3 regions of the Rhodopseudomonas palustris HaA2 genome follow, and region 3 is predicted to be linked to each of the others. Evidence: predicted binding sites of a transcription regulator. Region 3 holds the regulator's gene; each other region holds the start of a gene.
The links. The regulator PhoB, encoded in region 3, activates phosphate uptake and scavenging genes when phosphate is short. The targets are predictions, from matches to a motif close to TGTCATNNANCTGTCAT.
Positions count from the first base shown of each region.

Region 1: RPB_RS15975 (pyruvate kinase) is a predicted target of PhoB. The motif match lies at 4,123-4,139, and genes of this name have one in related genera.
Region 2: RPB_RS11125 (STN domain-containing protein) is a predicted target of PhoB. The motif match lies at 1,567-1,583, and genes of this name have one in related genera.

Region 1 is NC_007778.1:3,619,857-3,630,193, reverse strand. Features, by position in the region: gene RPB_RS15985 (NAD(P)/FAD-dependent oxidoreductase) at 1-1,338, opposite strand, end outside; gene RPB_RS15980 (TY-Chap domain-containing protein) at 1,524-2,486, opposite strand; gene RPB_RS15975 (pyruvate kinase) at 2,577-4,055, opposite strand; gene RPB_RS15970 (ArsC family reductase) at 4,282-4,629, shown strand; gene RPB_RS15965 (ABC transporter ATP-binding protein) at 4,862-5,617, shown strand; gene RPB_RS15960 (ABC transporter ATP-binding protein) at 5,610-6,356, shown strand; gene RPB_RS15955 (branched-chain amino acid ABC transporter permease) at 6,409-7,272, shown strand; gene RPB_RS15950 (branched-chain amino acid ABC transporter permease) at 7,274-8,248, shown strand; gene RPB_RS15945 (DUF4407 domain-containing protein) at 8,354-10,337, opposite strand, start outside.
Region 2 is NC_007778.1:2,519,514-2,529,850, reverse strand. Features, by position in the region: gene RPB_RS11130 (energy transducer TonB) at 1-707, opposite strand, end outside; gene RPB_RS11125 (STN domain-containing protein) at 729-1,391, opposite strand; gene RPB_RS11120 (filamentous haemagglutinin family protein) at 1,864-10,337, opposite strand, start outside.
Region 3 is NC_007778.1:869,119-879,455, forward strand. Features, by position in the region: gene RPB_RS03940 (sensor histidine kinase) at 1-511, shown strand, start outside; gene pstS (phosphate ABC transporter substrate-binding protein PstS) at 652-1,662, shown strand; gene pstC (phosphate ABC transporter permease subunit PstC) at 1,938-2,936, shown strand; gene pstA (phosphate ABC transporter permease PstA) at 2,939-3,784, shown strand; gene pstB (phosphate ABC transporter ATP-binding protein PstB) at 3,781-4,605, shown strand; gene phoU (phosphate signaling complex protein PhoU) at 4,631-5,347, shown strand; gene phoB (phosphate regulon transcriptional regulator PhoB) at 5,411-6,112, shown strand; gene RPB_RS03975 (GcrA family cell cycle regulator) at 6,452-6,961, opposite strand; gene RPB_RS03980 (aspartate aminotransferase family protein) at 7,438-8,661, shown strand; gene argF (ornithine carbamoyltransferase) at 8,721-9,647, shown strand; gene RPB_RS03990 (Hsp33 family molecular chaperone) at 9,858-10,337, shown strand, end outside.

The DNA.
Region 1 (10,337 bases), 2.6 Mb from region 3:
GAACAGGCCGGATTCGTCGTCGCCATAGTCGAGCATGAAGCCGGCGGCTTCCAATCGCTTGTAGAAATCGGCGTCGCCTTCGCGGATCGCGTTGTAGACCGGGATCTGGAATTCGTGGAGGATCTTGTAGGGCAGCGAGGCGAAGATCAGATCGGCCTTCGCCGTCGTCATGCCGTTGCGCACCGCCTGTTCGGAATAAAGAGCGGACAGGCCCAATTCCATCAGCGAGTCCGACTTCACCACGTGGGTCGACGAGCGCTGCACCATGGTGACGTCGGCGCCGGCCTCCCACAGCGCCGCGCAGATGTCGTGCGCGGAATTGTTGGAGCCGATCACCACCGCCTTTTTGCCCTTGTAGGCATCGGGGCCGGGATGCTGCGAGGAGTGGTGCTGGTCGCCCTTGAAGAGGTCCATGCCCTCGAAACTCGGTAGGTTCGGCTTGGCCGACATGCCAGTGGCGAGCACCAGCTGTTTCGGCGTCAGGGTGATCTCCTGGCCGTCGCGCTCGACCACCACGGTCCATTGCTGCTTCGCGTCGTCATACGAAGCGCGTTTGCACACCGTCGAGCCCCAATAGTTCAGCTCCATCACCTTGGCGTACATTTCCAGCCAGTCGCCGATCTTGTCCTTCGGGGCGAACACCGGCCAGTTCGGCGGGAACGGCAGATAGGGGAGGTGGTCGTACCAGACCGGATCGTGCAGGCAGAGCGACTTGTAGCGCTTGCGCCAGCTATCGCCGGGGCGCTCATTCTTTTCGATGATGATGGTCGGCACGCCGAGCTGGCGCAGCCGGGCGGCGAGTCCGATGCCGCCCTGGCCGCCGCCGATGATGACGCAATAAGGCTGGCGGCTGATGCCGAGTTCGGCCGTCTCGGCGTCACGCTCCTCCTTCCAAGTCTTGCGCGTCGGATCGACGCCGTGCCTGGCGCCCATCGGGCGATCGAAGCCGAGCGGCTCCTCGAAACCCTTCAGCTCCGCCATGGTGGTGAGCAGCGTCCAGATCCGGCCGTCCTTCAGGCGCAGATGGCCGAAGCCGCGCGCGACCGCGGTGTCGAACTGGATCCAGCTCTCGACGACGCCGTCGGCCTCGGTGGCGTCCTCGCCGTCGGCGATCCGCCAGTTCGACGGGCGGGTGTCGTTCAGCCGCGCGCCGAGCATGTCGCGGACCTGGTCCTTGCCTTCCATCGTCTTGATGTTCCAGGTGAAGGCCACGAGGTCGCGCCAGTAGCAGTCGGTTTGAAACAGCTCGAGCGCGCGATCCGGGTCGTTCGCGCTCAGGGCATCGTCCAACAAAGCGAGCAGCGTCGTGACTTTGCCATTCGGCGCAGTGTCGAGCATGAGATCCTCCCGTTGATGATTGTTGCGACGCGGTGCTGCGTTCTCGTTGCGACGATCCTAACATCGCGCGCCGGGAGCGCGAGCGTGAAGCGGCGTGATGTTGAAGTTGTGGTCATGCGTAGTTGTGCGATGCACGCGCTGTGGTCAGCGATCGGGCGGCGCGGGTTCTGGCGACGAAGAGCCCGTCATTCAGTCATGATCGTCAGTTTGGTCGCGCCGGTGTAGCCGTAGACGTCGTGCAGCAGCGAAAGGATTTCGTGCGCGATCGCCGCATCGCTCAGCGTCATCGGGTAGCTCTTGCTGTAGTTCGGCGCGCGACCGGGCTCGGCGTAGCCGGCCGCGGTCAGTCGGGCGGTCCGGTCCGGGGTGAGCACTGCGCTCAGCGCCGCCCAGCTCTCGGCAGATTGCGCCTCGCAATAGAAGGCGACGGGCGGAATTTCCGGCATGCACTGGATGTAGCCGATGTCGCTGTCGAACACGACATGGACCTTGCGTGTCGCGTTGATGCGCAGGCGCTGGATTTCCGCGGTCACGCTCGGACCGTACAAGGCGATCAGCGCCTGGACCGTGTCCGCCTTCTGCGCCGGATCCGGCGCCTTGTAGGAGCAGGCGATCACCGCGGTGGGCAACATCGCTTTCGCATCGTTGATCAGGCCGGCGAGATTCTGCGACGGGCCGTTGCGGGGCGGGCAGGGCATATCGACCACCCAAGCGGTCGAGATTTCGAGGTCGGCGGTGTTGGCTGCATAGGCTTCCGCCAGAGCCTTGAGCACCTGGCCGGCGATCTCCGTGGTCGGCGCGTCGGCGGGGAATTGCCGGACGTAGTTGCCGAAGGCCGGATCGAGCACCCAGCCGAGCGCGGTGAGGCGGGTCTGCCGCTCGGCGTTGAGGATGCGGGCGAGCGACGGCTGCAGCACGATGCCGGCGGCTTCGCAGCGCATCTCTCGCGTCTGCAGTCGGCGGCACTGGACGTATTTGTTGCCGTCCCAGGCCGTGGCGTAGCCGACGCGACCCGTGCGGCTAATACTGGTGATGTTCTGCAGAGCCGCGTCGATCCGGTCGACAGGCGTCTGTGCCGCGGCTCCATCCAGACTGACGACGATTGTCGGAACGGCAATCAGTGCCGCGCAAAATCCGCGAAATCCCATCGAACGCCCCACGCAGCGAACGGGCTCAATTGGCGGCGATGGAACATTATAAGAACAAGATCGTCAACCTGAGGTTGATACCGCTTGTCCTCACCCCCAGCTCCGCAGCCTGCGGAGCTGCGGCGTCTTCTTGTGCTGGTGATCGGCCATCCGGCCGAGCAGGGTGTCGAGCTCGGTGATCGCCTTGAACAGATAGGGGCCCTTGTTGAGCATCACGCATTCGGCGCGCGACGCCATCGCGGCGTCGGTCATCTCGCCGCGCGACGGCGTGCCCTTCTTGACGAGTTGCTCCAGCACCTGCGTCGCCCAGATCACCGGGATGTGCGCGGCCTCGCCGAGCCACAGAATCTCTTCCTGCATCTCGGCGAGCCGGGCGAAGCCGATCTCCACCGCGAGGTCGCCGCGCGCGATCATCACCGCGGTCGGCTGCTGCCCCGCTGCCTGCACCAGAATGTCGGGCAGGTTGGCGACCGCTTCGGGCGTTTCGATCTTCAACACCAGCGACAGCTTGCGCCAGTCGTCGGGGCGGCGCTCGGCCAGTGCGGTCTGCAGCGTCTCGACGTCGGCGACCGATTGCACGAACGAGAACTCGATGCCGTCGGCATGCTCGGCGACGAAATCGAGGTCGGTGCGGTCCTTGGCGGTCAGGGCCGGGATATCGAGCAGCGTGTCCGGAAAGTTCAGGCCCTTCTCGGGCTTCAGCCGCAGGCCCTTGTCGGAGGTCGAGGTGACACGTCCGACCAGGCCCCACGGCGTCTTGCGCTCGATGCGGATGCACAGCTTGCCGTCGTCGACGAACACCCGCGCGCCGACGGCGCTGTTGATCAGCGGGTCGCTCAGGGTGCATTCCACCGCGAAGTGATCGTCGGCGAGATCGATGCGGTGCAGGGCGCCGGCGGCGACGATCGCGATCAGGTCGCCGGTGAGGATACGTTCGCGGCCTTCGGGTGCGCGCGCGGCGCCGGTGCGGATCTTCGGGCCGGCGATGTCCATCAGCACTTTCATGCGGTGGCCGGTGGCTTCCTCGGCGACATGCAGATGATTGATCATGCGCTGCCACGCATCGGCATCGTCGTGGGCGCAGTTGATCCGCACCGCCTCGACCTTGCGCTCCGCCAGCCGCAGCATGAACGAGGGATCGTCGGCGGCCTCGCTCGGGCAGGTCACCAGCAGCGCGGTGGCGCGGCCGCTCGACGGCAGGCCGAACAATTCCTCGCTGCGCTCGGCCAGGGCGTGCTCGCCCGCGAAGAATTGCCGCGGCGACGGCCGCAGCGCCTCCGGCTCGCCGCACAACGCCGCCAGGGTCGCACGCACGGCGACCAGCGTCGGCATCACGCGGCTTTCCAGCCGCCCCAGCGACGACAGTCCGAGCGTCATCAGCGCGCGCTGCAGCGGTCGCAGATCGTGCCGGCGCAGCGCTAGATAATGCGCCAGGTTGCCGGCGCTGGCGGCAAAGCCGGGGCGTTCGATCCGGTCGCCCCAGGCCGCCACGCGCGGCCGGCTGTCGGCCTCGATCTCGGCGATCAGCCGGTCGAGTTTCTGCTTCAGGCGGGCGACTTCGGTCGGCATGGCGGGGGCTCTTGAATCGCGGGCGGTGGAACCATCGACCGCCAATCTGTTCGTCTAGGGGCCGTCGATGTAACTCCTGTGACAGAGTTGTCGTCACCGGCTGCGACCTTATGCTCATCCGGCTTCCGCTGCGGCGCGCGCCGTCCACAGCGGTCTGGGGCCGATTGCTTGACGGCGATGCCGCGGCCGCCCTGAATGGGGCTCCCATTCGAATGCGAGGATCGCATTGTCCGTCATCATCTTCGGTATCAAGAATTGCGACACGATGAAAAAGGCGCGGGCCTGGCTCGACGGCCATGGCGTCGCCTACGCCTTCCACGACTACAAGGCTGCGGGGATCGACAAGGCGCATCTCGCGCGCTGGATCAAGCAGGTCGGCTGGGAGGCGCTGCTCAATCGCGCCGGCACCACGTTCCGCAAATTGCCCGAGGCCGACAAGGCGGAGCTGACCGAAGCCAAGGCGATGGCGCTGATGCTGGCGCAGCCGTCGATGATCAAGCGGCCTGTGCTGCAGACGGACACGACGCTGCTGGTTGGATTTCGGCCCGAGAGCTATGCCGAGGCGTTCAAATGACGGCGCGGGGGCGAACAGGCGCGCCGCGATGCGCGGTGGCCGGGTGCATCTTCGTCGCGAGGCAACTCCCAAACGCCGAGCTGCATTGCATCTTGCGCACGGCTGGCGAATAGCGGCATAGTCGGCGCGAACGACGGGTCAGGAGCGCCTGCCAGGGCGCCCGGCACCGTTCAGCAACAACAAGTCGGCCGTGCGGTGGCTCCGCAGCGGGACCGACAGGGGGAAAATTTTCTTGGCTGATGACATCATCCTTGAAACACACGGGTTGACCAAGGAGTTCGCCGGCTTCTTCGCCGTGCGCGACGTCAATCTACGGGTCCGGCGCGGCCAGATTCACGCGCTGATTGGCCCGAACGGCGCCGGCAAGACCACCTGCTTCAATCTGCTGACCAAGTTCCTGCATCCGTCGGCCGGCCAGATCCTCTACAAGGGCCAGGACATCACCGCGATGGCTCCGGCCGGTGTGGCGCGGCTCGGGCTGGTGCGCTCGTTCCAGATTTCCGCGGTGTTTCCGCATCTCACGGCGCTCGAGAATGTCCGCGTCGCGCTGCAGCGCCAGCACGGCAGTTCGTTCGACTTCTGGCGCTCGAAGAGCGTGCTCGACCGCTACAACCACCGGGCGCGCGAATTGCTCGACGACGTCGGCCTGAGCGAATTCTCCGACACGCCGGCGGTCGAGATGCCCTACGGCCGCAAGCGCGCGCTGGAGATCGCCACCACGCTGGCGCTCGATCCGGAAATGATGCTGCTCGACGAGCCGATGGCCGGCATGGGCCACGAGGACATCGACAAGATCGCCGCGCTGATCAAGCGGATCTCGGCGAAGTACACCATTCTGATGGTCGAGCACAATCTCAGCGTCGTCGCCAATCTGTCCGATGTCATCACCGTGCTGACCCGCGGGCAGGTGCTGGCCGAGGGCCACTACAAAGACCTGACCCAGGACGAGCGGGTCAAGGAAGCCTATCTCGGAGCGGGTCATGGCTGAGACGACGACTTTGGACCGCGCCGCGTCGGCGGCCACCGGCAAGCCACTGCTGAGCGTGCGCGATCTGCAGGCGTGGTACGGCGAATCCCACATCCTGCACGGCATGAATTTCGAGGTCCGCACCGGCGAGGTGGTGACGCTGCTCGGCCGCAACGGCGCCGGCAAGACCACCACGCTGAAATCGGTGATGGGCATCATCGGCAAGCGCACCGGCACGATCGATTTCGACGGCCACGACATCAGCCGGGCGTCGTCCGACAAGATCGCGCGCCGCGGTATCGCGTTCTGTCCGGAGGAGCGCGGCATCTTCGCCAGCCTGGACGTCCGCGAAAATCTGATGCTGCCGCCGCAGGTGCGGCCGGGCGGATTGTCGCTGGAGCAGATCTTCGAACTGTTCCCCAATTTGCGCGAGCGGCTGAAGAGCCAGGGCACCAAGCTGTCGGGCGGCGAGCAGCAGATGCTGGCGATCGCCCGCATCCTGCGCACCGGCGCGCGCTTCCTGATGCTGGACGAGCCGACCGAGGGCCTCGCGCCGGTGATCATCCAGCAGATCGGCCACACCATCGCGCGGCTGAAGAAGGAGGGGTTCACCATCCTCCTGGTCGAGCAGAATTTCCGCTTCGCCGCGACGGTCGCCGATCGCTACTACGTGGTCGAGCACGGCAAGATCATCGACGGCTTCGCCAATTCGGAGCTCGATGCCAACATGGACAAGCTTCACACCTATCTCGGCGTGTGAGCGCCGTGCCCTTCGAATTTCGCTGAGAGCTGGGAACCCCATGTCGATCAATATCCAGGCCCTGTTGGCGCAGCTTCTGGTCGGGCTGATCAACGGCTCGTTCTACGCCTTGCTCAGTCTCGGCCTCGCCGTCATCTTCGGGATGCTCAACATCATCAACTTCGCCCATGGCGCGCTGTACATGATGGGCGCGTTCTGCGCCTATTTCCTGCTGAATCTGTTCGGCATCGGCTATTGGTGGGCGCTGATCCTGGCGCCGCTGATCGTCGGCGCGTTCGGGATGCTGATGGAGCGCACGCTGCTGCAATGGCTGTCCGGGCTCGACCATCTCTACGGCCTGCTCCTGACCTTCGGCGTCGCGCTGATCATCCAGGGGCTGTTCCAGAATTATTTCGGCTCCTCCGGTCTGCCCTACGCCATCCCCGACGAACTCAGGGGAGGCGTCAATCTCGGATTCATGTATCTGCCGATCTATCGCGGCTGGGTGGTGGCGTTCTCGCTGGTGGTGTGCCTGCTCACCTGGTACCTGATCGAGCGGACCCGGCTCGGCGCCAATCTGCGCGCCGCCACGGAAAATCCGACGCTGGTGCGCGCGTTCGGCATCAACGTGCCGCGGATGATCACGCTGACCTACGGGCTCGGCGTCGGCCTCGCCGCGCTCGCCGGCGTGCTGTCGGCGCCGATCAACCAGGTCCGGCCGCTGATGGGCGCCGATCTGATCATCGTGGTGTTCGCGGTGGTGGTGATCGGCGGCATGGGCTCGATCATGGGCTCGATCATCACCGGCTTCGCGCTCGGGGTGATCGAGGGCCTGACCAAATATTTCTACCCCGAGGCCTCCAACACCGTGGTGTTCGTACTGATGGTGCTGGTGCTCTTGGTCAAACCCTCGGGACTGACGGGACGGGCGACCTGACATGAGCACGATCACGCAAAACTCCGTTCCGGCCCCGACGACGCGCCGCCCGGTGCGCGACGAGATGATCGCCTTCGCGCTGATGACGATCGTGCTGGCGGTGGTGCCGTTCACCGGCGTCTATCCGTTCTTCGTGATGCAAGGCCTGTGTTTCGCGCTGCTGGCCTGCGCCTTCAATCTGCTGATCGGCTATGGCGGCCTGCTGTCGTTCGGTCACGCGATGTTCCTCGGCACCGCCGGCTATGTCAGCGCCCATGCGCTGAAGGTCTGGGAACTGCCGCCGGAGCTCGGGATCGTCGCCGGCGTCGTGGCGGCATTTGGGCTTTCCGTCATCACCGGCCTGATTGCGATCCGCCGCCAGGGCATCTATTTCGCGATGATCACGCTGGCGCTGTCGCAGCTGCTGTATTTTATCTATCTGCAGGCGCCGTTTACCCACGGCGAGGATGGCATCCAGGGCATCCCGCAGGGCAAGATGTTCGGCATCATCGACCTGCAGCACACCACCACACTGTATTTCGTGATCCTGATCGGTTTCCTGATCGGCTTCCTGATCATCTACCGGGCCATCAACTCGCCGTTCGGCGAGGTGCTGAAGGCGATCCGCGAAAACGAGCCGCGCGCGATCTCGCTCGGCTACAAGACCGACCAATACAAGCTCTTGGCCTTCATCCTGTCGGGAACGCTGGCGGGCTTCGCCGGCGCGCTGAAAGTGTTCGTGGCGCAAAACGCCTCGTTGACCGACGTGCACTGGTCGATGTCCGGCGAGATCGTGCTGATGACGCTGGTCGGCGGGCTCGGCACGATCTTCGGTCCGGTGGTCGGGGCCTTCGTGATCATCGCAATGCAGCAATATCTCGCCGGCTTCGGCCAGTGGGTCACGGTGATCCAGGGCGTGATCTTCGTCGCCTGCGTGCTCACCTTCCGCCGCGGCATCGTCGGCGAGATCGGGCACTACTTCAAGCGGTCGCTGTAAGCGGTAGATCCCGGGCGTCACGACGACGCGAAGCCATCCCCCAGACAAAACCGCCGCGCAACCAGTTGCGCGGCGGTTTGCATTGAGAGGGCCCGCCGAACGGCGTCACGCCTTCGGAACGTCCCCATATTGCGGGGCCGGCTCGAGCGGCAGTTCGGCTTCCGCGGCGACCGGATGGTCGCGGCGGGCGCGGGCAGCCTTCTTTCGCGCCTTGGAGAGTTCGACCGCTTCGCTCATCAGCCGTTCGACATCGGCACTGAACTTCAGCGCCGGGCTGCCGGCCGAGCCGTGGTGGGCGTCTCCCGGTGCAACCGCCGCGTCTTGCGACATCGCTGCCGGCGGCGTTGCGGTCTCGATCAAGGGCGCGGCAGCAGGGGATTGCGGCGATGCGCTTCCGAGCGAGTCGCTGGTCGGCTCCGGATCGGCCGCGATCGGCGAGATGGCCTCCGCCGTTTCCGCAGGCTTCGACTCCGCCAGGACGTCGTCGGTGACGTCTTGCGCGGCCGTCTGATCGGCCGGCAGGGGGCTCTCGGTGGTCGCTTCGGCTTCGGCAGCGGTCCTGATCGAGGAAACCGCGCGCGCTGCGTCGGGCTCGCGCGGTGGCATCGGCGGCAGCTCCTCGCGCACCGGGGTCTCGATCACGGGAGCGTCCGCTTCGACGAGGATCTGCCGGACCAGTTCGCGGGTCTGACGATCGTCGCTCGCAGCCGCCGCGGGTGGCGCGGGGTGCTCGGCAGTGACCTCCGCCACGACCGGGGCGGCCGCCCGAACGCCGAAGCTCTCGCGGGCCACGTCGTGCGGCATCGCCTCGCGGCGAACCGCGCCCCGGCGCGGCATGATCAGGTTGCGAACGTCGAGCTCGCTGGCATCGAATGCGCGGTCGTCGTGATCCGGTCGGAAGAAATCCGCCGCTTCGAAGCCGTGGGCGGCGAGGTCGCGGGCGACGACCTGCGCGGGACGTCGGTTGGCCACGTCGTGCTGAGCTCCTTCGTGGCGAGCCACCTCGTGTCGCGGCATCTCGTGTCGCGGCATCGTCTCGTCGCGGTCACGATAGTCTCGGCGGTGGACGTCACGTCGATCGAAATCACGCCGATGCCAACCGCGGCGGTCGTCGTCGTGAACGTCCTGCGCGTAGCTGCGCCGGTCGTCGTCACGGGCATAGTCTCGCGCCGCATAGTCCCGGCGGTGGATATCGCCTTCGAAACGGTGCCGCCTGACATCGCGATCACCGGTATCGCGTGCGTAATCGTACCGGGCACCGTCGCGGCTGCGCGCACGGTCGATCCGGTCGTCGGCAGCCGTGTGCCTGCGCTCCGTGCGTCGCGGCTCCGGCTGGTTCATTTCGACGGCACCGAGGCTCATCGCCGGCAGGGCGATCGCCGCGATCGCCGGCGCGGCAGGCTTGGCAGGTTCTGTCGGCTTGTCGTCGTCGAGATCTTCGTTGTTCTCGATGCGCTGGCGCGCGCGCTCGACCTGGGCCTGGATCTTGGCGGCGTAGACGCTCGGCGGCGAGAAGAAGATTTTCGCAATCACCGGCACGATTTCCAGGAAGATGATGAACATCCGCGTCATCCAGGAAAACAGCGTCATGGTGGCGCCGTCCTTGGGATCGTTCTTCAGTTCCTGATAGGCCGCGATCCGGGTCAGCGGATCGACCCGGTCCTTTTTCTCCTGGTAGTAGGATTCCGCCAGCGCCTTGCTGCGGAATTCGGCGATGCTGGCGACCTTGTCGGCTTCGAATGATTTCAGGTCGGCGCGGGCCGCGTCGATCCGGGCCTGCAAGGCGTCCGCCTTGGACTTGATCACGCTGCGCTCCTGATCGCGCGCGGCCAGCGCCTCGGCTGCGATCTTCGATTGCTCCGCGCGCAACTCGTCGCGCTTGGCGTGGAGCTGGACGATCTCGGCCTCGCGTGCGGCGCGCTGGGCGATGAAGGAGTCTTTCTGCTTCTTGGCGAATTCGTAGCGCGGGCCGGCGCCGGGGCGGCCGGAATTGTTCGGCGCGGCCTTCAGCCCGAATTCCTCGGCGTTCATGTCCGCGATGTAGCGCTGGATGGTGCGGTCGATTTCGCCGATGTCGGCGCGGATGTCG
Region 2 (10,337 bases), 1.7 Mb from region 3:
CAGTACGACAAATCGAACGCGACCGGCACAAGAATATTCAGGTTGTCCGGCAAGTCATCCGGAATTCTCGGCAGCGGCTGCGCTCTTCGCAGCGTCGCCATCGCCGCGCCATCGAGGATCGCGGACCCGGAGCTGGCCCTGATCGTGATGCGGCCGACGCTGCCGTCACGCCGCATTGCGAACAGCAGTCGCACGACGCCCTGGGTCTGACTGCGCTTGGCCGCGTCTGGATATTCGCGGAACCGGGCGATATGCGACAGCAGCGTCCGCTGAAACGTGGCGGCCTTCTGTTCACGGGCGATGCGCGAGACCGGGGGTGCGGTCGCCCGGGTCCGCGGGGCTTGCGCCGGGTCGACCTGCTCGGCGGGCGCTGGATCCGGGATCGATGCGACTTCGGGCAGCGGTCGCGCTGGCGAGTCCGCCGGGGACTCTGCCTGGGCCCGTTCTGCCGGCGCGGCTTGGGGTCGTTCCTGGTTCAAAGGTCCGGCGTTTTGCGGACCTATCAACCGGACCTCGATGAGATTTTCGTCGCCGCGAAGATTGGGACCAGGCGGCAGCCGGTGCAACCAATACACGCCCGCGGCGAGAAGCAGCGGCACGGCCACTGCGGCGACAGCGAACCAGCGCAGTTCGAGCCCGGTCGCAGTCGCGCGCCAATCGGGGGCCGCACTGGACGGCGGCGCGGCACGGTTTGGACTGTCCCACATGGCGATCGTCGACCTTCGTGACTACAGCGTTTTGATCGAAACCAAGAACCGGATCGGCCGCGGCACGTTCGGCGGCGGTTGACGGCTCAGCGTCATGGTGTGCAGCAGATCGGCGATCCTGGCATCTCGGGCGGGGTCGCCGGTCGAGCCGTCGAGTTCGGCGCGAGCGATAGCGCGCGACGCTGGATCGACCCACAATCGAACCGCAAATCGGTATTCGCCGCCTTGGGCCCGGTTGACCCGTCTCATCGCCTTCTGGATGTCGGACTGAACCGACGCGACGTATTCGCCCAGCCGGTTGGCGTCGGCGGCGTCGCGGCCGCCGACATGCAAGGTCTCGAGTGCCAAATCGGTGGCGCCGAGCGAAAGCGGTGGCGGCAGATCGGGATCTGGGGCGGTGACCGGCGCCAGCGTGATGGCGCGCGACCGGCTGTAGCGGATCTTGAGATCGGTGTCCGCCAGCAACAACCGCAGTGCCATATCCGGCGTAAACTCGCCTTCGACCGAAGGCGCGTTGAAGCCGGCCGCGGCCGCGGTCTCGAACATCACCTGCACGCCGCTCTGTTGACTGAAAGCTTGCAGCGCTCCGATCAGCGGTTGGGCTGGAATCCGGAACGTCATCGGGCCGGCGGGACTTGCAGCTTCTTCGCCGGTCGCCACGGCCACACTCAGCATCAACGCCATCGCAGCGATCAGTCGGCCGACCGGCAACCAGCTCGATCGCCCCATTAACCCTACACTGACACTCGTCAAACTGGCCTCACTCTACGTCGCTCCGCAGCCATGTCGCCTCGGCGCCAGCCCCGGCCCCACCGCCGTGTCCGACGCGTCGGTCGCCAGAGCTCCATTGTCGCTTCCTATGTCAGTTCGATGACATTCAAGAGACAACGGTCGGCCGACCACGTCTGCGCCGGACGGCGGCGGTCGATCGACCGCTATTGTGGCCCTGCATTTAACCGCAAGAGCCGACACTGCGATGTCAGTTGGATGCGCCTCGTTGGGGATTTGTGCATCACGAACACATGCGGGCACAATCAACTCGGCACGCACTGACCGCGCGAAGTGTCCGTGTGGCCATCAACGCGGGGTTGCCCGTACGGGCTTGGGGCGCGACGGACGTTCCGATGGATGCGCCGGGCGCGAAGGCGACCGGCGGTCAGCGCACCTCCGCCCGCGTCATTAACTCGTCGAGCTTGGCGCGTTCCCGCGCAGTGAGTTGACTGCGTTGCTGTTCAGTCAGGCGGCCATGGCCGACTGCGCGAAATGCGCTGTCAGGGTCGTAGCTCTGGCGATCCTGATCGTTGCGGCGATCTCGCGGCAGCGGTGGCGCGGGCTGGCTGCCGCCGTCTCCGCCGCCGAAGCCCAGAAACTCCACCAGGATGATCGACGGCCGGTCGTTGGCCTGGGCTGGAGCAACAGCCGCCGGGGTGGCGGCACCAGCGACGTTGCCAGCCGCAGTGAGCGCAGCGACCGGGGGCGCCTGAACGGTCGGCAGCCCTGACGAGGTCCCCTGCACCTGGATATTGGCGGCATTGACGATCTGCAGCGCCACCAAGTTGATATCGCCCGAGACCCGGATGCCGGCCTCGCCGGCATCGATGGTGCCGAGCGGCGCGATCAGGTCGATATCACCCGCCGTAGTGCCGGGCACCGGGTTGAGGGTGGCGATGCCGGCGCCGGTCGACGGGACCTGTGGTGCCAGCGTGACCTTGCCATAACGATCGTAGATACGCTTGGGAGGCGTATAGACCAACGTGGTTTTGGAGCCGCGACCGGCGTTGATGTCACCTTCCGCCGACCAGGCCAGGATGCTGCCGCCGTAAGTCGTCATGATGCGGCTGAGGCCGAGCAGGATCGAGCCCTTGGAATAGAGGCTGATGTCGCCTTGTCCCTGGGTGATGACACCGGCGGTGCCCGCGGGCACCTTACCCTCGACGCCGAGGACCTGGCGGCCGCCCGGCGTCAAGACTGTGATGTCCCCCCCGGCGATGGTGCGCACACCGCTGTCGCCGAACATCACGAAATCACCGTCATAGGCGATCGGCTCGCCGCTTGCGTCGCGGTCCGGAAACAGCGTCGCGATCACCTGCCGGCCGCGGAAGTAAGAACCGTAGCGAACGCTCGCCGGATCGTTGTATTCTCGGCCCGCCACCTTCAACTCCGCAAAATACACCTGGCGCAGGAAGATCGCCTGCTCCTCGGGGGCGCGGTTGCCGAAATAGACGCGGGCATCGGCGTCGCTGGCGGCGACGTAGCCGTAGCGTATGGCCAGCCATTGCCGCAGCTCGGCCTCGTAGGTCTTGGCGACCCTTCCGGCCTGATCTGCGAGCGGCGTGCCGCTCACCGCGCGATTGGCAGGGTCGAGATAGAGCGTTGCGATCGCCGCGTAGTTCGGCCCCGCCGCGCCGGCACCGGCGAGCAGCCCGATCGACGCGCCCGGCCTCTGGTCAGCCGCATAGGCCGGTCCAGTGCTGACGATGGATCCGAGATCTCCGAGGAAGATGTCGCTGTCGGCGGTGATCGACACCTCACCGGGCCCCTTCGCCGTGATACGCGGATAGATGATCTTTCCGCCGGCCGTCACCGTCGAGACGTCAGTGGCGTTCGCATGGGTGATCGTCAAGCTGCTGGAGAGTTGCGAGTCCTTGGTCATCACGATGTCGCCGCCGGCCGCCATGTCGAGCCTCTTGGCGGTCGTCAGCCAAAGTCCGACGATGTCGCCATTCGCGGCGTAGATCCGCACCGGCTCGGGATCGCCGGCGTGAACGTCGGAGGTCGGCTGGTCGGGGGCGAAGGCGAACAGATCTCCCCTCTTTTGGGAGGTCGCATTGGTCAAGAAGACAGAGTAGCTCCGCACTTGCGCAAAGGCGGGATGGAACGGCGTCGGCAGCAGCGCAGGATCGGCCGCCGACATCACGATGCTGCCGTATCCGTAGATCGAGCCCTGCGCCAGCAATTCGAAGCCGGCCCGTGCCGCGGGCACCTGCTTGCTAGCGGCGCTGGCGTAGATGTTGCCGCTGAGCGCCGCCGCCGTGAACTGCGGCGGCAGATAGAGGCCGTCCCCGGAATTCGCCGAAAACGGAGCCAGATCTCCGCCGAGTGACACCATGTCGACCGCCGTCGAGGGCTGGAAGAGCGAGAACCAGGTCACGATCGAAGTGTTGGCCGGACCCGCCACATCGCCATATGCATTCGGGTTCATTGCCTGATTAATGCCGATTTCGCCTACCGAACCGAGCCAGGCGGTCCCAAGCGTGCGGATGCTCGCTGCGGCGTCGCCAAGCCGCAGCGACGGACCGGCGAACGAATAAGCGATGTTGGCGCCGCTCGTGAACTCCGCCGGGCGCGGATCACCGGCGATCGACGTCGCATAGACCTTGCCTCGACTGCCAATCTCCGCCGCTTGTAGCGTGATGCTGCCGCGCAGATTGGTGATCTGGCCGCCGTCGCTGAGCGGGTTCAACCGCCCGCCGACCTGGATGGACAGATCGCCGCCGCCGGTCTCGATCAGCGTGCCGTCGGCCAGCACGCGGCCAGTGGCACCGACCGCAACCGACAGGCCGGTGGTCACCCGATTGGCCGCATAGATATTTGTCGTGGTGATGCCACCGGCAGCGCCACCGACGACCACGGTGGCATTTCCGCCGCCATAAGTTCCGAAGCCGAGAGGCCCGCTGACGTAAACCGCGCCTTTGTAGTTGCCGAAATTGACGGACCAGCCGGTGGCCTGTCCGAGATCCGGCGCACCCTGCAGCATCAGCCACTCACCGCCGTCGCGCATCAGGCTCAGCTGGGCGTTGTAGCCGGCAAGATTGCCCTGGACCGTCACTCGCAGATCGCCGCCGTGATCCGGGAAGTAATTCGCGCGATCGTTGAAGGTGGACTCGAGCCCGGTGCCGCTCGGCAACTGGATCGAAGGCTGGTTGATGATGTAGGCGCTGTTGCCGCTGGCGAGATCTTGCTGCGTGCCCGCCGTGTAGACCGCGTACAGCGAGCGCTCGGTCAGTGAGCCACCGGCCAGGAGATCGAGGTCGCCGGTGCCGGTGCGGATCACGCTGGCGATTTCGGTTTGTCGCACGTCCGCTCCCATCTTGGTCGGCGAGTGGGTGTGGTAATCGTCCAGCACGATATTGCCGGAGTTGCCAAGCCGATCGGCGGGCAGCAGCGCGCGGCTGTCGCCGGAGGCGAGATCGGCGCCGCCGACCAGGCGGATCGACGCTGACATGGCGCCCGGCGCCAGCATCGGCGCGATCGCATAGATCTTGCCCTGCGACAGACGGACGATATCGGCGGCTGCCGGCACAAGCTGATCCCCGCCGAAGTAGAAATAGGTGTCACCGGTCCACAGAATTTTCGTTCCGGCGGGAATTAGGTCACCCGAATAGAAGTAACCACGGTCGGTACTGACATACAATCTGGATTCGCCATCGTACCAATAATAAGGGAGCACCCAATCCTCGCCGAGAGTCATATCTTCTGTCGGCGTGTAATCATCGTAAGGCGGGGCATAGGCCGGAATCACCGTGACGACGCCGTTCTGCGGCCGGTCGCGGAAATTGACCTCGTCGGGGCTCGATTTAGGCTCGGCGAATCCGTCGGTGATGCTGCCCTTGATGGTGAGGTTGCCACTGGCGCGGATCATCAGCGCGAGCGGCTCGCCGAAGCCATAGGTCGCCGAGGCGGTGTTACGGTCGGCGTTCGGTCCGTAACGAAAGCCGGCGAGATCGAGGTCGCCGACGACCGTCAGTTTGCCACCCGACGCCGCGCTGGAGACGATCTCCACGCCGGGTCGGAAGTGATAGGCGGCGCCGACGGTCTTCAAGCCGGCAAGCCTCGCCTGCAAAGCGTTATTGCCGAGCGCATTGGCGTAGAAGGTCTGGTTGGTCGCATCGATCTGCGCCAAACCAACCGCGCCGGACACCACGCCGGCCGCTGTATCGTCCTGCACGATGGTTCCGTTGGCATCGGTCGGGCTGTAAGTCCAATAGCCGTTGACAGCGAGGCTGGCGATGCCGCGCAGGTTCAGCGGCGACGGCGCATCGATGTTGACATCGCCGCCGGTCTCGGAGCTGCGGCGAGCGTTGATCTCGACCCGGCCGCGCGAAATGCCGTCCGGTGACGACGTGTCCAATGTCGCGCCGCCGCCGATCCGGATCCAGCCCTGGCTGGTGCCGAGCTCGATCGAGTTGCGGTTGGAGGCCTCGATCGCCTGGCCGTAGCTGTCGACGACGAGCTGAGTGCCGTGCACGTCGAGCACCGCATTGCCGGTCAGCACGACGTCGTCGCGCGCGGCGAGCCGGATCGCGCCGCTGCGCAGACCGCTGGCATCGATTCGACCATCGACCGTCAGGCTGCCACCGTCGGCCGTGATCGTCACGTTGCGAGCCTTCACGTCGCTGCCGACCGCCAGGTTGCCGCTGCCGAACACAAAGGCGCGGCTGTAGGCGAATCCCTCCGCATTCAGCCTCTGGTTCAGCGCGGCAAAGTCGGCGCTCAGATTGCCGCCGCCGAGCGAATCCGCGGCGAGATCGAAGGCGCCGTCACGGGCGCCGTTGCCGCCGCCGCTCGCCAGCAGCGCGCCGGCGAACCGCGCCGCGCCGGCGGCGCGCAGCTTGAACGTGCCGGCGTCGCTACCGTCGGACGACAGGTCGACGATCGAGCCGGCCGCCAACGTGACGTTGCCGTTCAGGCTCACCAGCGTCACATCGCCGGCCCAAACCTGGCTAACCGCCTGGCCGATGGCGACGGCGTGCCCGGACAGATCGAGCCTCGCCCGAGAATCGATCAGCAGATCCTGCCGCGCCGTCAGCGTCAGCGCGCCGCCCGGCAGCAGCACGGCGGTATCGACCCGCAGCGTGTCGGCAGTGACGGACAGCGTCGCGCCGAGGCCGCCGGCGGGACCTGCCACGGCTCCGGTTTGCGTGAGCGTCACCGCGCCGCCGTAGATCGCGAGGTTGGCGCCGGCATCGCCAGTGATCGCAGGCGTATTGAAGACGAGCGTGCCGCCGACCCCCTGGTAGCTGGCCGGATCGAAGCTGCCGCCGATCGCGGGGCCGCCCGCATAGACCGACACTGTGCCCTTGTTGTTCGCCGTGACCCGTTCGGCCGCGTTGAAGACCGCGGTATCGAAGCCGAGCATCAGGCGGTTGAATACGAGATTGGAGTCGGACTGCGCCTCGGCCGGATAGCCGAACACGACTTCGCGGGCATCGACCACCAAGGCTCCGCTGTTGCCGAGACCGGCGAGGCGCTCGGGAGGCGTCGCGCTCTTGAACTGCGGGGTGCTGCTAGGTCCGGTGGCAACGGGATCGAACACGCTGCCGCCGGTCCACACCAGCCGGTTGGTGGCGAGATGCACGCTGTCCGAACCGGAGCCATAGCCGTAGATAGCGGGGCTCGCCAGAACCAGCTCGTCCAGCCGCGATCGGCCGGTGAGCGGATCGAAGGTCGACAGATCGCTAGAGCCGAAGAAGTTGATCGACTGGCCGGCCGTCATGACCAGATGCTCGACCGCCGGCGCCCCGGCCGCGCCGCCGCCCGACAACAACGTATCGAGGAAGCCCTGGTCGAACCGCAGCCCGACCGGAAGGTTGGGCACAGCGGCAAGCGCCTCTGCCGAACCGATGTTTAACGAGGCAACGCTGAGCGCCAGGTTGCGGGTGCCGAGCTTGATGCTGCCGCTCGTCTGCAGCCCGGTGGGCGCGTAGAATCCGATCGTGCCTTCGGAGTAGAGCGCGGCGCCGTCGTTCATGACGATTCCGCCGCTGCCGAGGCCAGTATTGGCGTTCAGGATGATCGAGCCGTTGGAGACGACCAGCAGGGTGTACAGGCTCGGATAAGATTGCGGCGCAGTACCGAACGCAAGTCCCGAGCGCGAATCGAGACCCGAGAAGCCGCGGCCGAGCGTGTTGATTTCGGCCCCCGCTTGCAGGGTAATCGTGGTCCCGGCGAAGGCCAGAACTTGCGAGGCGGACACCCGGACCCCGGCTTCGATCGTCAGCGAGTCGACGAGGGCAAGATTGCCGCTGTCGACACTCACATAGGTGTTGTTATCGTATGGCCGTCCGCCAAGCACGAGGTTCGGTGCGCCGACGGCGGCGAGCGTGCTGGAGCTCACCGTGGTCCTGCTCGCGGTGTTGGCGGTCGCGCTGCCCGGTGCCGTGATCACCAGCGCGCCCTTGTGCAGCGCATCTCCGGTGGTCAGGAACAACGAGCCGTCGATGCCGCCTGCTGCGGCGGCAAAGTCTATGATGCCGTTGACCTTGAGGGCGCTGTTCGCTGCGACCGTCGCATCGAGCCCGAGGTCGATCGTGAGGAACTTGGCATCGGCCTCGACCATCGTGCGCCGCGTGCCGAACTGCGCGGCCGTGCTCAGCACGAAGTCGCCGTAGCTCTGTTCGTTGAACTGCGCATAGTTGCGCACGGCATCGGCCGGCGTGATCACCAGCCGGGTTGCAAGCGCATCCTGTATATTGGTGTGGGCCACGGCCTGATGGCCTGTCAGGACGTAGGAGCCGTTGGCGAGCGCGACGGGGTTGACGGCTTGATCCGTCCTGGCGCCGAGTTCGACCCGGTAGGCGCCCGGCAGCAGCGCGTAGTTGGCCGGCAACAAGGTGTAGGTGCCGGCCGGCAGGCCCGGTACGCCGGCCGGGATGGTGATCTGCTGGCCGATCGTCGGTACGCCGCCCGTCCAAAGATTGTTGTATCCACCGGCAGCCGGCGCGGTGAAGGTGCCCGGCACGATCGCATAGACCTTGTTGCCGGCACTGCTGAAGCCGTGGATTCCCGCATTGGCGAGCGGCGTCAGCAGCGGATCGACCGACCCGCCGCGCCCGGAGATGAAGGCCGCGCCGGCGAGCGTGCCGCCGCCCGACAAATCGATCAGCGAGCCGGCGTCGGTCTGAACGGATATGCCGGCGACGCCGACGCCGACATAAAGGGACGTCGATCCCGATGCGCCGGTCCTGTACAGGCCGTTGACCAGGGACGGCGTCACCGGAGCTCCGCCATCAACCGTGTAGCGGATGCCGTCGGCCGTGCCACCGTAAGGGACGATCAGTCCGTCGGCGCTGACCGAGGTGATGCTGCCGGGCATGAACTCGATAAGACGCGTGGTATTGACTGCCCGGCCGGCGGGCGTGGCGAAATCGCCGAACTGAATTTGCCCCATCGGGGCGCGAACGACGCCGCCCTGCTCGATCGTCTCGGCGAGCAGCGTCAGATTGCCGAACACCGAATATGGCATGTCGGGCACCGCGCCCGTTCCATGCACCGTCAGCCGCGAGCCGGCATCGTTGAACCTCGTGAATCCGAACGTGTCGCCCGCCGTTTCGATGCCGCCGGCGGCAGCGAGCGCGACCGCGCCGGAGGCCGGATAGATCTGTGCCGCCGTGAGATCGAGATCGCCGCCCGCCGCGAGTATCGTGACGTAATCGACAAGGCGGGCGTTGGCGCGTTCCGTGGCTTTCAGGAAACGGATGTCGCCGGAGCTGGCGACGCTGGCCATTTCGTAAGCGAGGGACGCCAGGTTGCGGATATCGACGAGGTCGGCCGACACGGAGAACGAAGCTCCCTTCGCATAGACCGGCAGCCGATCCGCGAACATCGTCGTCCATTCCGGATGCAGCGTGTTGGCCTGAAGCGTGTGACCATCGATGAATACATAGGGCGCGGCGAGCGTGACCTTGCCTGTCGCGGCGGTGTTGACGATTTTACCCTGCTGCAAAACGAGGCTGCGGCCGAGCGACAGATTGACATCACCGTCAAAGGCGATCGCGCTGCGTCCCCACAGCGAAAGCGAGTCGAAGCCGCCGGCCTTGACCTGCGCGGCACTGAGGCGGCCGCTGCCGAGGACCAGCCCGGCGTCCGCGACGCCGGGCGCGAGACCGTCGGTCAATCCGGTCGGTGTCGTGTCCTGGGTGATGGCGATCACGCGACCGGCCGTCGCAGCCTGGACGAGAGTCGATGAGGCGCCAGCGCCGATAGCGACGATCGGCGATTCCAGAGTCAGCGAGAGCGATCCGCCGCTGGCGCCAACGCCCCCGGCCGCGGCCCGCATCGTCCCGTCTATAGCAAACCCCCACAGGCTGGAGAGTCGAATCGATCCGCCGTTGCCCGCGACCAGCGCCGGCCCCTCACCGAGCACGTCGAGGACTGCGCTCGCGCCCGACGCATCGATCAGCGCGCCGGGACGGATGACCACGAACGCGTTGCCCGAGTTCATCCCGTCGGTGGTCGGCGTCTCGTCGGTGCCGAGCACGATCGAACCACCATCGGTGACCGTCCCGTAGCGTCGGCCACGACTGTCGGTCGCCGCATGGGCGATGCCCGAGACGTCGAGCACCGCATTGCTGCCGATCCAGACCGAACGTCCGAAGCTGGAGTTGGCCGTGAGGGGAGCGGATGGCGTGAGATTGAACGCGCTGATCGAACCGCCGCGCGCAGTGATTTCGCCCTCGATGGTTATCTGATCGTCGCCGAAGAGGCTGACGCTACGGCCTGGATCGACGCTGATCGACGCTCCGCTCCCGATCGTGATCGGAGCCGCGGCATGCTCGTTGGCAAGCGCTACGCTGGAGTACAATCCCGCTGCGCGCGCGGTGAGAACCAGGTCGGCGCCGGGCCGCTGGT
Region 3 (10,337 bases):
CAGCGCCCATGTCCGGCCGGACGTGCAGATCGACCTCGCGCCGCTGATCCGGCAGGTCGCCGACGGGCTCGAGCCGCTGGCGAAGGAGCGCCAGGTCGCGATCGAGATCGACATGCCCGAGACGCCGGCGGTGATCGCGGGCGACCGCGAGGAATTGCTGCGGGTGTTCGAGAACCTGATCGAGAACGCATTGAAATACGGCGCCTCCGGCGGCCGCGTCGCGGTGTCGGTGGCGGCGCTGGCGTCCGGCGAGGGCGGCACCGAATATCGCGTCGCGGTGCGCGACTTCGGCCCCGGCATCGCGCCCGAACATCTGCCGCGGCTGACCGAGCGATTTTACCGCGTCGACGTCGGCGACAGCCGTTCACAAGGCGGTACTGGATTAGGATTATCGCTGGTGAAACATATTGTTAACCGCCACCGCGGCCGGCTTTTGATCGAAAGCGTACCGAAAAAGGGCGCCACTTTCACCGTCTGTTTTCCTCCGGTAAAGCCCGAGGTTCGCGCTTAAAATTTAAATGAATTCAGTGGGTTGCGATAGTCACAGGAGTGTCATCGAACTCTCATAAAAGGTCAATCGACCGCTCGTAAAGCGAGCGGGGTAAGCGCAGTCGGGCGCGGTCAGCGCTTCGCTTACGAACGGAGACCATCATGAATTTCATTAAGTCCATCGTCGCAGCCGGACTGGTTGCGGCGTCGACCTCGGCCTTTGCGGCCGACATCACCGGCGCGGGCGCCACCTTCCCGTTCCCGGTCTATTCGAAGTGGGCCGACGCCTACAAGAAAGAGACCGGCAACGGCCTGAACTACCAGTCGATCGGCTCCGGCGCCGGCATCAAGCAGATCATCGCCAAGACCGTGACCTTCGGCGCCACCGACGCGCCGCTGAAGCCCGAGCAGCTCGACAAGGAAGGCCTCGCTCAGTGGCCGATGGTGATGGGCGCCATCGTTCCGGTGGTCAACCTCGAGGGCGTCAAGCCCGGTGAGATGGTGTTCGACGGCCCGACGCTGGCCGACATCTATCTCGGCAAGATCAAGACCTGGAACGATCCGGCGATCGCCAAGCTCAATCCGAAGCTGAAGCTGCCGACCGACGCGATCACCGTGGTTCGCCGCTCCGACGGTTCGGGCACCACCTTCAACTTCACCGACTATCTCTCCAAGGTCAGCGCCGACTGGAAGACCAAGGTCGGCATGGGCACGGCCGTGGAATGGCCGGTCGGCGTCGGCGCCAAGGGCAATGAAGGCGTCGCCGGCAACGTCGGTCAGACCAAGAACTCGATCGGCTACGTCGAATACGCCTACGCCAAGCAGAACAAGCTGACCTATGCGGGTCTGGTGAACAGCGCCGGCAAGGCGGTTCAGCCGACCATCGCTGCGTTCCAGGCTGCCGCCGCGAACGCCGACTGGGCCAAGGCCAAGGGTTACTACCTGATCCTGACCAACCAGCCGGGCGAGACCTCGTGGCCGATCACCGCCGCGACGTTCATCCTGATGCACAAGGAGCCGACCGACAAGGCGGCCTCCGCCGAAGCCCTCAAGTTCTTCAAGTGGGCGTTCGAGAAGGGCGACAAGATGGCCGAAGAGCTCGACTACATCCCGATGCCGGCTTCGGTGGTCAAGCAGATCGAAAAGACCTGGTCTGCCGACATCAAGAGCTGATCGAAACCGACAACGACACTCGCGGACCGGACGTCGTCCGGCCGCGGGTGACACCAGCCAGGCCGGGATCCAGGCGCCACGACGTGACCATGGATCCCGGTGCCTGCGCCGGGCCCGGCCGCGCCGCTCCCGACGTGATTACCGTGCGTCTCGTTCCGGATTCGTTTCTTGAGATGCGCGGCTTCGGCCTTCGTTCAATCGCGATCAGGTTTCAAACAAATCGCTTCAGGGCGCGCGTTGTGTCCGGGTAGCGTAACAACATCAGGGTGACGGGCGTGGCAGACATGGCGGTTCAGAGCACTGGAATGGAGGCCGCCGGACCCTATGACCGCGCGAGGGCTCTCGGCGCGTTCAAGGCCGGCGATACCGCGTTTTACTGGACCACGCGCGCTTGCGCGATTTCGGTGCTGCTGATCCTCGGCGGCATCATCCTGTCGCTGATCGTCGGCGCATGGCCGGCAATCCGGGAATTCGGGTTTTCCTTCCTGTTCACCCAGCGCTGGGCGCCGGCCAACGACCCGCCGATCCTCGGCGCGCTCGGGCCGATCTACGGCACGCTGGTCACGTCGATCATCGCCATGGTGATCGCCATTCCGATCGGGCTCGGGATCGCGATCTTCCTCACCGAACTGTGCCCGAACTGGCTGCGCCGCCCGATCGGCCTCGCGGTCGAACTGCTGGCCGGCATCCCGTCGATCATCTACGGCATGTGGGGCTTCTTCGTGCTCGGGCCGTTCATGGCGAACTACATGCAGCCCTACATGATCCGCGCCTTCGAAGGCGTGCCGGTGCTGGAGACGATCTTCGCCGGTCCGCCTTCCTATCTCAGCCTGTTCAACGCCTCGCTGATCCTGGCCATCATGGTGCTGCCGTTCATCACCGCGATCTCGGTCGACGTGTTCAAGACCGTGCCGCCGGTGCTCAAGGAAGCCGCCTACGGCGTCGGCTGCACCACCTGGGAAGTCGTTCGCAGCGTGGTGATCCCCTACACCAGGGTCGGCGTGATCGGCGGCATCATGCTGGCGCTCGGCCGCGCGCTCGGCGAAACCATGGCGGTCACCTTCATCATCGGCAACGCCTTCCGGATCACCGGCTCGATCTTCTCGCCCGGCACCACGATCTCGGCGGCGATCGCCTCGGAATTCGCCGAAAGCGACGGGCTGCACCAGTCCGGACTGATCCTGCTCGGCCTGCTGCTGTTCATCCTCACCTTCCTGGTGCTGACGGCGGCGCGGCTGATGCTGATGCGGCTCGAAAAGAAGGCGGGGAATTGATCATGAATCCGGTTTATGCATCCCGTCGCCGCTCCGACTTCACCATCAAGGCGCTGTGCTACGGCGCCACGCTGTTCGGCGTGTCCTGGCTGGCGATGATCCTGTTCACGCTGTTCTACAACGGCTTCGCCGGCCTCAGCGTCCAGATCTTCACGGAGAATACCCCGCCGCCGGGCTCCGCCGAAGGCGGCTTGCTCAACGCCATCGTCGGCTCCGCGATCATGACTCTGATCGGCGTCGGCGTCGGCGCGCCGCTCGGGCTGTTCGCCGGCACCTATCTGGCCGAATACGGCCGCTACGACCGGCTGACCTCGGTGATCCGCTTCATCAACGACATCCTGCTGAGCGCGCCGTCGATCATCATCGGCCTGTTCATCTACGGCGCCGTGGTGGTGCCGATGGGCGGGTTCTCGGCCTTCGCCGGCGCGCTGGCGCTGGCGGTGATCGTGATCCCGGTGGTGGTGCGCACGACCGAGGACATGCTGCTGCTGGTGCCGGGCTCGCTGCGCGAGGCCGCCGCCGCGCTCGGCCTGCCGCGTTCGCTGGTGATCAAGCGGATCTCCTACCGCGCCGCCCGCGCCGGCCTGATCACCGGCGTGCTGCTGGCGACGGCGCGGGTCGCCGGCGAAACCGCGCCGCTGCTGTTCACCGCGCTCAGCAACCAGTTCTTCAGCCTCGACCTGTCGAAGACGATGGCCAACCTGCCGGTCACCATCAACAACTTCGTCCAGAGCCCCTACGACTACTGGAAGCAACTGGCCTGGACCGGAGCGCTGATCATCACCCTCACCGTGCTTGCCCTGAACATTGGCGCGCGCATTCTCGGCGCCGAGAGGACCCCGAAATGACCGATATCTCCTTTACGACCAGTCTTCCGGCCGGACCGGCTCCCGGAGCCATCGTGCAGCCCGAGGGCCCGGCGAAAGTCACCGTGCGCGATCTGAACTTCTACTACGGCGACAATCGCGCGCTGAAGGACATCAACCTCAATCTCGCCGCCAACCGCGTCACCGCCTTCATCGGCCCGTCCGGCTGCGGCAAGTCCACGCTGCTGCGGATCTTCAACCGGATGTACGACCTCTACCCCGGCCAGCGCGCCGAGGGGCAGGTGATGCTCGACGGTCACAACATTCTCGATCCGAAGCTCGACCTCAATCTGCTGCGGGCGCGGGTCGGCATGGTGTTCCAGAAGCCGACGCCGTTTCCGATGACGATCTACGAGAACATCGCCTTCGGCATCCGGCTTTACGAGAAGATCTCGAAGTCGGAGATGGACGGCCGGGTCGAGAAGGCGCTGCGCGGCGGCGCGCTGTGGAACGAGGTCAAGGACAAGCTCAGCGCCTCGGGGCTCAGCCTCTCGGGCGGCCAGCAGCAGCGTCTGTGCATCGCCCGCACCATCGCGGTGCGGCCGGAAGTCATCCTGTTCGACGAGCCGTGCTCGGCGCTCGATCCGATCTCGACCGCGAAGATCGAGGAGTTGATCGACGAGTTGAAGGAAGAGTACACGATCGCCATCGTCACCCACAACATGCAGCAGGCGGCGCGCGTCTCGGAATCGACCGCCTTCATGTATCTCGGCGAACTGATCGAATTCGGTCCGACCGACAAGATCTTCACCTCGCCGAACGACCGGCGCACCCAGGACTACATCACCGGCCGGTTCGGCTGACGCGCCAGGCGCGAGGAGAATGAATATGGGCTTCGAGCACACCACCAAGGCGTTCGACGGCGACCTGCAGGAGCTGACCCGGATGGTCGCCGAGATGGGCGGCCTGGCCGAGCGCCAGATCGTCGATTCGGTCGACGCGCTGGTCCGGCGCGACGTCGCACTCGGCGCCCGCGTCGTCGCGGCCGATTCCGAGATCGACCAGATGCAGCGCGTCATCGAGGAGCGCGCCGTGCTGACGATCGCGCGGCGGCAGCCGATGGCGGTCGACCTGCGCGAGATCGTCGGCGCGATGCGCGTCGCCACTGATCTCGAGCGGATCGGCGACCTGTCGAAGAACATCGCCAAGCGGGTCAACGCGATCGACAGCGACTTCCACCCGCTGAAGCTGATCCGCGGCCTCGAGCACATGACCGACCTGGTGCAGTCGCAGGTCAAGTCGGTGCTGGACGCCTACACCGCGCACGACCTGCCGGCCGCGATGGTGGTGTGGAACGGCGACGAGGAAGTCGACGCGATCTGCACCTCGCTGTTCCGCGAGCTCTTGACCTACATGATGGAAGATCCGCGCAACATCTCGTTCTGCATCCACCTGATGTTCTGCGCCAAGAACATCGAGCGGATCGGCGATCACGCCACCAACATCGCCGAGACGGTGTTCTACATGGTCGAGGGCGAGCAGCTTCTCGAAAAGCGCCCGAAGGGCGACATGACGACTTTCGCCAACGCGACGCCGGGCAACTGACGCGCAGGACGGCGGGATGCGGAGCGCATCCCGGATACGCTCGACTGAAGACGAGGACGACACATGGGTGCGCGCATTCTGGTGGTTGAAGACGAGGAAGCGCTGACCACGCTGCTGCGATACAATCTCGAATCCGACGGCTACGACGTCGAAACCGTCGCCCGCGGCGACGATGCCGACACACGGATGAAGGAGCGGCTGCCGGATCTGGTGGTGCTGGACTGGATGCTGCCGGGTCTCTCCGGCATCGAACTGTGCCGCCGGCTGCGGGCGCGGACCGACACCAAGCAGTTGCCGATCATCATGTTGACCGCGCGCGGCGAGGAGAGCGAACGCGTCCGCGGCCTCGCCACCGGCGCCGACGACTACATCGTCAAGCCGTTCTCGGTGCCGGAACTGCTGGCGCGGGTGAAGGGTCTGCTGCGTCGCGCCGCACCCGAGCGGCTCGCCACCGTGCTGACCTATGGCGATCTCGAACTCGACCGCGACAAGCGCCGCGTCGCGCGCAGCGGCCGGCCGATCGATCTCGGCCCGACCGAATATCGCCTGCTCGAATTCTTCCTGGAGCATCCCGGCCGGGTGTTCAGCCGCGAGCAACTGCTCGACGGCGTCTGGGGCCGCGACATCTACATCGACGAGCGCACCGTCGACGTCCACATCGGCCGTCTGCGCAAGCTGCTCAATCCGGGCCGCGAGCAGGACCCGATCCGCACCGTGCGCGGCGCCGGCTACGCGCTCGACGATCGCTTCGCCAAGGTGGAGTAAGCGCGAAGCGCTTCAACAGGAGCAAGTCGGTAGCCCGCATGAGCGCATCGCCATGCGGGGTTCGAGCGGTGCCTCCCGCATATCGCTGCGCTCATGCGGGCTACGGGTTTTGACGCCCACGGCATCCGATTCACACCCCAGCCGTCATCCTCCGCGAAAGCGGAGGATCCAGTATTCCCGAGTGTTGGTGAGAATGAACGGGCGCTCCGGGTGACTGGATCGCCCGGTCGAGCCGGGCGAGGACCGTCGGGAGCGCGTGCCGGGCAGAAACGCTCGCAGCGCGTTCCGGGCCAGAACGGGTGCCGCGCGGTGGCGGCATTGCCCCGCGCAGAGGCGTGATTACCGCGTCGTCTTCGGCGCCTGCCGCCGGCGGTCACCGACCGGCTGATAGGCGATGCGCGAGTGATGCGCGCAATACGGCAGGCCGGGCAGCGATTTGCCGCCGCAGAAGAAGAACTCGGGGCTCGACGGATCGCCGACCGGCCAGTGGCAGGTGGCTTCGTTGAGTTCGAGCAGCGACAGCCGCTGGTTCATCGGTACGACGTTGTCGATCGCGATCGGATCGGGCTCGGCCTCGACCTCGAACACATGCGCCAGCGCGGTATTGCCGCGCGCCACCGGCCGCGTCACCCGCATCATGTGCTGGGCGGGGCGCGCCTTGCGCTGGCGCGGCGCCGCCGAGGACGGGCTCTTGGCCCGGCCCGACAGGCCGAGCCGATGGACCTTGCCGATCACGGCGTTGCGCGTCACGTTGCCGAGCTCCGCGGCAATTTGACTCGCCGACAGCCCGCCTTCCCATAGCTTCTTCAACTGCTCGACGCGCTCGTCGGTCCAAGTCAATGTTGTCATCGTCTTAAATCCCTTCCTGCCGCGCGGTACTGGTCCAGCGCCGAACCGCGGCTGCGAGGTCGTCAATTGTCGTGCCGTCAGAATCCCTTAACCCTCGCCGGACGGCCGGTGCCGTCCGGGCGTTGCGCCCCGACCGAGAACTCGTAAAGGATTACAAACCGCGCACGACATGTCGTGCCTGACGAGGAAAACGCTACAATATGGCGTGACTCACGCGCAAGAGTCAGACCTGGTGCGTCCACACCTTCTCTCGCAAGTGAGTCTTGTCCGTCACAGCGGCGACCTGCGGAGAAGTCCGGGGGAACCCCAGCGGAAGCCCGGTTGACAGGCACTTCAGCACACCTAGAATGACTACACGTGCCGCCTGGAAAGGCGGCACGTTTCGTTTCCGGGGTACTTTCGTTTCCGGGGCACGTTGGACCGCGACCGCGCTGACGCGGCCGGGCCGGCGGCCCGTTTTTCCGATCGGATCGGCCATGTCGAGTGCTAAGTCGAGTGCAGCTACTACGTCCCATCTCCTGCCGGTGTTCGCGAGGGCGGATGTCGCCTTCGAGCGCGGCGAGGGTGCCTGGCTGATCTCGACCACCGGCGAGCGCTACCTCGATTTCACCAGCGGCGTCGCGGTCAATTCGCTCGGCCATTGCCATCCGCATCTGGTCGAAGCGTTGCAGCAGCAGGCGACCAAACTGTGGCACATGTCGAACCTGTTCAAGAGTCCGGACGGCGAGCGCCTCGCCGCGCGGCTGTGCGAGCAGAGCTTCGCCGATTTCGTGTTCTTCGCCAATTCCGGCGCGGAGGCGATGGAGTGCGCGCTGAAGATGACGCGGCACCACCATTTCTCCAAAGGCAATCCGGAGCGCACCCGGATCATCACCTTCGCGGGCGCGTTCCACGGCCGCACGCTCGGCACGCTCGCCGCCACCGGCTCGGCGAAGTATCTCGAAGGCTATGGCGAGCCGCTCGACGGCTTCGACCAAGTGCCGCTCGGCGATCTCGACGCGGTGAAGAAGGCGATCGGCCCGACCACCGCCGGCATCCTGATCGAGCCGCTGCAGGGCGAGGGCGGGGTCCGTTCGCCGGAGCCGGCGTTCTTCCGCGCGCTGCGCGATCTGTGCGACAGCAATGGCCTGCTGCTGATTTTCGACGAGGTACAGACCGGCATGGGCCGCACCGGCGAGCTGTTCGCTTACCAGCGGATCGGCGTGGCGCCCGATATCATGTCGCTGGCCAAGGCGCTCGGCGGCGGTTTCCCGATCGGCGCCTGCCTCGCCACCGCGGATGCCGCCGAGGGCATGGCGCCGGGTTCGCACGGCTCGACCTTCGGCGGCAATCCGCTCGCCGTCGCCGCCGCCAATGCGGTGCTCGACGTGATGCTGGAGCCCGGCTTCCTCGATCACGTCCGGCGGATGTCGCTGCTGTTGAAGCAGAAGCTCGCCGGCATCGTCGATCGCTATCCGCAGGTGCTGAGCGAGATCCGCGGCGAAGGGCTGCTGATCGGCCTCAAGGCGGTGGTGCCGTCGACCGATCTGGTCGCCGCCCTGCGCGACCAGAATTTGCTCACGGTCGGCGCCGGCGACAACGTCGTGCGGCTGCTGCCGCCGCTGATCGTCGACGAGGTGGAGATCGACGAGGCGGTGACGCGGCTCGAGCGCGCCTGCGGCGTGTTGTCCGGCCAGGCCGCGCAGCGGGAGGCGGTGTGATGAGCAGCGCTACCAATCGTGCGGTGAGTAGTTCCAAGAGTACGATCGAGAGTCCAGCGATGACCAGCGCCCCGAGGCATTTCCTCGATCTCACCGAGGTCCCGACCTCGGAGCTGCGCAATATGCTCGCCGCCGGCGTGGCGATGAAGGCGAAGCGCAAGGCCAATGCGGATGCCGACAAGCCGCTCGCCGGCAAGACGCTGGCGATGATCTTCGAGAAGCCCTCGACGCGCACCCGCGTCTCGTTCGACGTCGGCATGCGCCAGCTCGGCGGCGAGTCGATCATGCTGACCGGCGCCGAGATGCAGCTCGGCCGCGGCGAGACCATCGCCGACACCGCGCGGGTGCTGTCGCGCTTCGTCGACATCATCATGATCCGCATCCTCAATCACGACTCGCTGCTGGAGCTCGCCGCCAACGCTACCGTGCCGGTGATCAACGGGCTCACCCGCAAGTCGCATCCGTGCCAGGTGATGGCCGACGTGATGACGTTCGAGGAGCATCGCGGCCCGATCAAGGGCGCGACCGTGGCCTGGACCGGCGACGACAACAACGTGCTGGCGTCGTGGGCGCATGCCGCACAGCGGTTCGATTTCAGGCTCAACATCGCGACCCCGCCGCAGCTCGCGCCCAACAAGGCGATGCGCGACTGGATCAAGACCAGTGGTGCTGCGATCACGCTCGGCAGCGACGCCGAGGCGGCGGTCCGCGGCGCCGATTGCGTCGTCACCGACACCTGGGTGTCGATGGGCGACAAGGACGGCGAGCACCGCCACAATCTGCTGAAGCCGTTTCAGGTCAACGCCAAGCTGATGTCGCTCGCCCACAAGGACGCGATCTTCATGCACTGCCTGCCGGCGCATCGCGGCGAGGAGGTCACCGACGAGGTGATCGACGGCCCGCAATCGGTGGTGTTCGACGAAGCCGAAAACCGCCTGCACGCGCAGAAGGGCATCCTGGCCTGGTGCCTCGGCGCGGTGGCGTAGCGGTCATCGCGACACATTCGGCGTCATCCTGAGGTGCCCGCGCGAAGCGCGGGCCTCGAAGGATGCTGAGACAGGGTGGTGGCGACGCCGCCGCCCTTCGAGGCTCGCCGAAGTCGGCGAGCACCTCAGGGTGACGGCACTCCTCTTCCGGAACTGCATCCCTCGCATGAGGCCCTTCCGATTTCGTCCTCCGCCCCCAGATAGAGCGCCATGACCTCGCAATCGCAAAATCCCAAGACCTCCGAAGCGCCCCCGGTGCGCGCGCCCTCCGCAGTTCCGATCGACGACGCGGTGCTGCCTTTCGAAGTCGGCCCGCTCGATCTGCGCGGCCGGCTGACGCGGCTCGGCCCGGCGCTCGACGAGCTGCTGGAAAAGCACGCTTATCCCACGCCGGTCGCCAAACTGCTCGGCGAGGCGATCGTGCTGGCGACGCTGCTCGGCTCGGCGCTGAAATTCGACGGCCGCTTCATCCTGCAGACCCAGACCGACGGCCCGGTGTCGTTCCTGATCGTCGATTTCCAGGCGCCCGACCGGCTCCGCGCCTATGCGCGGTTCGACGCCGGCAAGCTCGTGCCCGGGCTGGATTCCGGTGCGCTGCTCGGCAAGGGGCATCTGGCGATGACGATCGACCAGGGCGCCGACATGCGCCGCTATCAGGGCCTGGTCGCGCTCGACGGCGGCGGGCTGGAA